3 regions of the Rossellomorea sp. NS-SX7 genome follow, and region 1 is predicted to be linked to each of the others. Evidence: a T-box and tRNA genes for the amino acid it is inferred to sense, from the RefSeq annotation. Region 1 holds a T-box; the other regions hold tRNA genes.

The links. A T-box is a leader RNA that pairs with one kind of tRNA and senses whether it is charged. The one in region 1 lies ahead of alaS (alanine--tRNA ligase), so its partner is inferred to be a tRNA-Ala.
Region 2: it has a tRNA-Ala gene. The T-box ahead of alaS (alanine--tRNA ligase) is inferred to sense a tRNA for this amino acid. The anticodon was not compared.
Region 3: it has a tRNA-Ala gene. The T-box ahead of alaS (alanine--tRNA ligase) is inferred to sense a tRNA for this amino acid. The anticodon was not compared.

Annotation. Positions count from the first base shown of each region.
Region 1 covers NZ_CM128249.1:2,689,981-2,692,229, reverse strand. The annotation lists gene ACUXV2_RS13535 (AI-2E family transporter) at 1-990, shown strand, start outside; T-box leader at 1,056-1,283, shown strand; gene alaS (alanine--tRNA ligase) at 1,343-2,249, shown strand, end outside.
Region 2 covers NZ_CM128249.1:4,192,579-4,194,827, reverse strand. The annotation lists gene rocF (arginase) at 1-703, opposite strand, end outside; tRNA gene ACUXV2_RS20865 (tRNA-Ala) at 1,294-1,369, opposite strand; tRNA gene ACUXV2_RS20860 (tRNA-Lys) at 1,424-1,496, opposite strand; tRNA gene ACUXV2_RS20855 (tRNA-Gln) at 1,501-1,575, opposite strand; tRNA gene ACUXV2_RS20850 (tRNA-Tyr) at 1,635-1,718, opposite strand; tRNA gene ACUXV2_RS20845 (tRNA-Thr) at 1,733-1,808, opposite strand; tRNA gene ACUXV2_RS20840 (tRNA-Val) at 1,942-2,017, opposite strand; tRNA gene ACUXV2_RS20835 (tRNA-Glu) at 2,057-2,131, opposite strand; tRNA gene ACUXV2_RS20830 (tRNA-Thr) at 2,154-2,226, opposite strand; tRNA gene ACUXV2_RS20825 (tRNA-Asn) at 2,229-2,249, opposite strand, start outside.
Region 3 covers NZ_CM128249.1:4,114,398-4,116,646, forward strand. The annotation lists rRNA gene ACUXV2_RS20345 (23S ribosomal RNA) at 1-184, shown strand, start outside; rRNA gene rrf (5S ribosomal RNA) at 281-397, shown strand; tRNA gene ACUXV2_RS20355 (tRNA-Val) at 410-485, shown strand; tRNA gene ACUXV2_RS20360 (tRNA-Thr) at 589-664, shown strand; tRNA gene ACUXV2_RS20365 (tRNA-Lys) at 690-765, shown strand; tRNA gene ACUXV2_RS20370 (tRNA-Leu) at 805-889, shown strand; tRNA gene ACUXV2_RS20375 (tRNA-Gly) at 895-969, shown strand; tRNA gene ACUXV2_RS20380 (tRNA-Leu) at 979-1,067, shown strand; tRNA gene ACUXV2_RS20385 (tRNA-Arg) at 1,105-1,181, shown strand; tRNA gene ACUXV2_RS20390 (tRNA-Pro) at 1,189-1,265, shown strand; tRNA gene ACUXV2_RS20395 (tRNA-Ala) at 1,274-1,349, shown strand; rRNA gene ACUXV2_RS20400 (16S ribosomal RNA) at 1,585-2,249, shown strand, end outside.

The DNA.
Region 1 (2,249 bases):
TTGCTCAGGCCGGTCTGGCATCCGATTTTGGAGGTATTGATCATCTCCCTTCTTCCATTTATGATTGGAGGCTTCATCGCCTATTTGCTTCATCCTTTGGTGGAGAAGCTTCATGAAGCCGGCATACATCGCGGAATTGCCATCATGCTTATTTATATCCTGTTTTTCGGAGGCTTGGGGTATGGTCTTTACAAAGGAACCCCCGTCATCATTCATCAGTTGAGAGATCTATCGGAAAATGCCCCTATGTTCACCTCCCAGTACCAAAAGTGGCTTCATTTTATCCAAAGTGAAACATCGACTTGGCCGGATGGGATCCAGACACAATTGGATGAGAGAATTGAAGGGGTTGAAGGCTGGCTGACGGGTCTTGTTGCTGCGGCACTTTCCATTCTATTGAAACTGATGAACAGCCTGTTGATCATTGCCATCGTGCCTTTTGTATCATTTTATTTATTGAAGGATATTACCAAAGTGAAGAAATTCTTTTGGGAACTGACTCCTCGGCGATGGAGGCAAAGTGCGCTGAGATTCTCCCAGGATGTCGATGAGTCGCTCGGAGGCTATATCCGCGGGCAGCTTCTGGTCTGCCTAATCATCGGAGGACTCTCAGGAGGTGTACTTTGGTTTCTGGACATGAAGTACCCATTGATACTTGGTGTCATCATGGGGGTCACCAATGTCATTCCTTACTTCGGGCCGGTCATCGGGGCTGTCCCTGCAGTGATTGTAGCGAGCACTATATCGTTGAATATGATCCTCTATGTCGTCATATTGGTTGTGGTGTTGCAATTTCTGGAAGGAAACATATTATCTCCCCTGATTGTCGGGAAAAGCCTTCATATGCACCCTCTGTTCATCATGGGTGCCCTTATTGCCGGGGGAGAAATCGGTGGAGTCATCGGGATGATTGTGGCCGTTCCTGTCCTTGCAGTGGTAAAAGTGGCCATCTTACACGGAAGAACCCATTTTCTAAATGCAAAAAACTGATGGGATAACATTGACAAAAGGATTGAATATTTCTATAATCCAACATATACAATAAAGTTTACAAGATCAAAATGATGAAGGATCAAGTAGGTTATAGCCCATCTGAGTGCGGATGCACATAAGAGAGGAACTTCCACGGCTGAAAGAAGTTCCAGATGAAGGATGACCGAAAGCTAATCCAGAGTGCAGGAAAAACCCTGCCGTTGAACCGCGTTAAGGTGTATGAGGGGTGAATATAGGTTTTTTCATATTCACAACCAGGGTGGTACCGCGAGTTAGCTCTCGTCCCTGTTTTGGGATGAGGGCTTTTTTGTATGCTTTTTTATCTACATAACTAAAGGAGGAAATTCAAATGAACAAGTTAACCGGCGCACAAATCCGCCAAATGTTTTTAGATTTTTTTAAAGAAAAAGGACACAGCGTAGAACCGAGTGCATCGCTTGTGCCCCATGAAGACCCTTCATTGCTGTGGATCAACAGCGGTGTGGCAACATTAAAGAAATACTTTGACGGACGTGTCATTCCTCAAAACCCGAGAATCGTCAATGCACAGAAATCCATCCGTACGAATGATATTGAAAATGTAGGGAAGACGGCCCGTCATCATACGTTCTTTGAAATGCTTGGAAACTTTTCAATCGGTGACTATTTCAAAGTGGAATCAATTGAATGGGCTTGGGAATTCCTGACAGATCATAAATGGATCGGATTCGATCCTGAGAAATTATCGGTTACGATTCACCCTGAGGACGAAGAAGCATTTGAAATATGGAACAAAAAAGTAGGCGTACCAGCTGAGCGGATCATCCGGATAGAAGGTAACTACTGGGATATCGGGGAAGGCCCAAGCGGTCCTAACACAGAAATCTTCTACGACCGCGGACCCCAATATGGTGATGACCCGAAAGATCCTGAATTATATCCAGGCGGGGAAAACGACCGCTATCTTGAAGTATGGAATCTTGTGTTCTCCCAGTTCAACCATAATCCGGATGGGACGTATACACCGCTTCCAAAGAAGAACATCGATACAGGTATGGGACTTGAAAGAATGGCTTGCGTTGTTCAGGAAGTTCCTACCAACTTCGATACTGATCTGTTCATGCCGATCATGAAGGCCGTTGAAGAAATATCAGGAAAAACATATGGTGAGCATGAAGAAACCGATGTCGCTTTCAAAGTCATAGCAGATCATGTCCGTACGGTATCGTTTGCAATTGGTGACGGGGCACTCCCTTCAAATGAAGGGCGTGGATATG
Region 2 (2,249 bases), 1.5 Mb from region 1:
CACTTGGATCCAGACCGTCCAGATCAAGGGATAAATGAACGCCATCCGTTCTATCCTTCAAGTATCCAATCGCATCCTCCATTACCTTCGCCATGCCCATGCGGTCAATTTCATGCATGGTATATACCTTGATGCCTCTTTCCTTGATAAGCTCTCTTTCTCCTTCGTCTAGTGAACGGGCCCCGATGATCACGATATTCTCAGGTTTGATCTTCGGCGTATCCCCACCGATGCTTGTCAGGTCTTCATGACCGATACCCAAGCTTACCGCAAGAGGCATTCCGTGGATGTTTCCTGACGGAGAAGTTTCCCCTGTATTTAAATCTCCATGCGCGTCATACCAGATGACCCCTAAGTTCTCATAGTGTTTAGAAACACCAGCCAACGTACCGATGGCAATACTGTGATCCCCTCCGAAAATCAATGGGAAATCACCGCTTGAAATCACTTCATCCACTTTAGATGCAAGCTTGCCGCTCGCTTCAGCAACCGCTTTCAAATTTCTCAAATTCGTATCCGGGTTATTATGTACTCGTTCAGCCTGGCCAATTTCAATATCGCCAAGGTCTTTCATTTCATACCCCAAATTTTCAAGTCGCTCAACCACTCCTGCATAACGGATGGCACTTGGTCCCATATCGACACCGCGTCTCATCTGTCCTAAATCCATAGGTACCCCGATAATTGAAATATTTCTGTTCATAGTTCATATTCCTCCTAACCCTTTTGTCTAACACTTCCTCTATTGTAGCCTGTAATTGAGCGATGACTCAACTGGACAGGATTGTGTATATATATGCGGCAGGGGGTGGGTTTAGGGAGGGGATTGTGGAAGAATATTAGGCCGAGGGCCATGTTATGGGCTTGTTTAGAAAACTGGCAGCGTAGAGATTTTTCGACAAGTGGCGTAATTAATTCGAAAGCGGCGCGATTATCGGGGTTCCGGTGTAATTAATTCGAAACTGGCGCAATTATCGGGATTCCGGTGCAATTAATTCGAAACTGGCGCAATTATCGGGATTCCGGTGCAATTAATTAAAATGTGGCATGATTATCCCCCATACCTGTTCCAATTACATGTTATAGGCTCCATGCAACTAAAAATACCACGTATTTTGACTGAAATCCTGCTAACAACTCAAAAATAATGGCCGCTATCCTCCATAAACAAACAAAATTTTTCTCTTGCCAGTGGTTTTACGAATGAATTTTACATTTTCCCTGCCACAAACACCAGCTACATAAAAAAACCCCAACTTTATTAAAGAGTTGAGGTTCTTAATGTCGTATGTATGGTGGAGCCTAGCGGGATCGAACCGCTGACCTCCTGCGTGCAAAGCAGGCGCTCTCCCAGCTGAGCTAAGGCCCCAATTAATGATATAGGAATTTCTCACATCCATGGGTAAGATGTGAGAAATAATGATGAGCCATGAAGGACTCGAACCTTCGACCCTCTGATTAAAAGTCAGATGCTCTACCAACTGAGCTAATGGCTCATAATGGCTGGGCTAGCTGGATTCGAACCAACGCATGTCGCAGTCAAAGTGCGATGCCTTACCGCTTGGCTATAGCCCAATATTATGACATAAAAAAGGGACATTACTAATATGTCCATTTCATTTTGAAATATACAATGGTGGAGGGGGGCAGATTCGAACTGCCGAACCCGAAGGAGCGGATTTACAGTCCGCCGCGTTTAGCCACTTCGCTACCCCTCCATAATGAGAGAAAATGGTGCCGGCAAGAGGACTTGAACCCCCAACCTACTGATTACAAGTCAGTTGCTCTACCAGTTGAGCTACACCGGCGTGTTAAATTTTTAAGTCTTGTCCAATTTTAGGACGATTATTTCCTTCGCTGTTAGTAAAGGAAGGAAAGATATTTTGCTGACGCAAAGATTAAGGACGCTTATTTTACTCCGCTTCGCTTCGTAAAAAAGCATGGTGGAGGATGACGGGATCGAACCGCCGACCCTCTGCTTGTAAGGCAGATGCTCTCCCAGCTGAGCTAATCCTCCGATATGTATGATGAGTTCTTTCATTATTGTGAAAAAACATGGTGACCCATACGGGATTCGAACCCGTGTTACCGCCGTGAAAGGGCGGTGTCTTAACCGCTTGACCAATGGGCCAGTCTATTTTTTAAAAAATAAAAGCTTCCAACCGGGCTCGAACCGGTGACCTCTTCCTTACCATGGAAGCACTCTACCTGCTGAGCTATGGAAGCAATGGCTCCGCAGGCAAGATTCG
Region 3 (2,249 bases), 1.4 Mb from region 1:
GGGTAGCTATGTGCGGAAGGGATAAGTGCTGAAAGCATCTAAGCATGAAGCCCCCCTCGAGATGAGATTTCCCATCACTTTATGTGAGTAAGATCCCTAGAAGATGACTAGGTAGATAGGTCAGAGGTGGAAGCATGGTGACATGTGGAGCTGACTGATACTAATCGATCGAGGACTTAACCACAAAGAGTCATTTTTAAATGAACAACGGCAATACCGGTAATCTTGACATCAATCCTTTATCTAGTTTTGAAGGAACAACCCTTCAATTGAATATTCGTCTGGTGATTATGGCGAAGAGGTCACACCCGTTCCCATGCCGAACACGGAAGTTAAGCTCTTCAGCGCCGATGGTAGTTGGGGGCTCTCCCCCTGTGAGAGTAGGACGTCGCCAGGCGATTTATAATCCGGAGGATTAGCTCAGCTGGGAGAGCATCTGCCTTACAAGCAGAGGGTCGGCGGTTCGATCCCGTCATCCTCCACCATAGATTTTTGCGAAGCGCAGCGGAGCAAAATATCTTTCCTTCCTTTACTAAGGGCGAAGGAAACAAACGTCCTTAAATAGGACAAGCATAAACAACTTAACACGCCGGTGTAGCTCAACTGGTAGAGCAACTGACTTGTAATCAGTAGGTTGGGGGTTCAAGTCCTCTTGCCGGCACCATTTTGGTTTTTCTCATAACTTTTATGAGCCATTAGCTCAGTTGGTAGAGCATCTGACTTTTAATCAGAGGGTCGAAGGTTCGAGTCCTTCATGGCTCACCATTGATTTTTGCTCAAGCAAAACATCATATCTTTTATCATGCGGGTGTGGCGGAATTGGCAGACGCACCAGACTTAGGATCTGGCGCCGCAAGGCGTGGGGGTTCAAGTCCCTTCACCCGCACCATATATGCGGAAGTAGTTCAGTGGTAGAACACCACCTTGCCAAGGTGGGGGTCGCGGGTTCGAATCCCGTCTTCCGCTCCAAAGATTTTTGCCGGGGTGGCGGAACTGGCAGACGCACAGGACTTAAAATCCTGCGGTAGGTGACTACCGTACCGGTTCGATTCCGGTCCTCGGCACCAGAGTTTTTTTGAAAGAAAATAACATTCATTATATTAAGCGCCCGTAGCTCAATTGGATAGAGCGTTTGACTACGGATCAAAAGGTTAGGGGTTCGACTCCTCTCGGGCGCGCCATCTATTTCGGGAAGTAGCTCAGCTTGGTAGAGCACTTGGTTTGGGACCAAGGGGTCGCAGGTTCGAATCCTGTCTTCCCGACCACCTTAGATGGGGCCTTAGCTCAGCTGGGAGAGCGCCTGCTTTGCACGCAGGAGGTCAGCGGTTCGATCCCGCTAGGCTCCACCAAGATTTTTTACGCAGCGCAAGCGGAGTAAAAGAATCTACCTTAACTCACTTCGGTGAAAAAAGATTAAAAAAGTTGTTGACACTCACCAGTGTCGGTGATATACTTGAAAAGTCGCTTCAAACGAAGCACTTAACAAATTGAACCTTGAAAACTGAACAAAACAAGACAATACGTCAACGTTAATTCTAGATTTACCGTAACGATTATCGTTACAAAAAAGAGCTATTCAAACTTTTATCGGAGAGTTTGATCCTGGCTCAGGACGAACGCTGGCGGCGTGCCTAATACATGCAAGTCGAGCGGATCAAAGGGAGCTTGCTCCCTGAGATCAGCGGCGGACGGGTGAGTAACACGTGGGTAACCTGCCTGTAAGACTGGGATAACTCCGGGAAACCGGGGCTAATACCGGATAACTCAGTTCCTCGCATGAGGAACTGTTGAAAGGTGGCTTTTAGCTACCACTTACAGATGGACCCGCGGCGCATTAGCTAGTTGGTGAGGTAACGGCTCACCAAGGCGACGATGCGTAGCCGACCTGAGAGGGTGATCGGCCACACTGGGACTGAGACACGGCCCAGACTCCTACGGGAGGCAGCAGTAGGGAATCTTCCGCAATGGACGAAAGTCTGACGGAGCAACGCCGCGTGAGTGAAGAAGGTTTTCGGATCGTAAAACTCTGTTGTTAGGGAAGAACAAGTGCCGTTCGAATAGGTCGGCACCTTGACGGTACCTAACCAGAAAGCCACGGCTAACTACGTGCCAGCAGCCGCGGTAATACGTAGGTGGCAAGCGTTGTCCGGAATTATTGGGCGTAAAGCGCGCGCAGGTGGTTTCTTAAGTCTGATGTGAAAGCCCACGGCTCAACCGTGGAGGGTCATTGGAAACTGGGGAACTTGAGT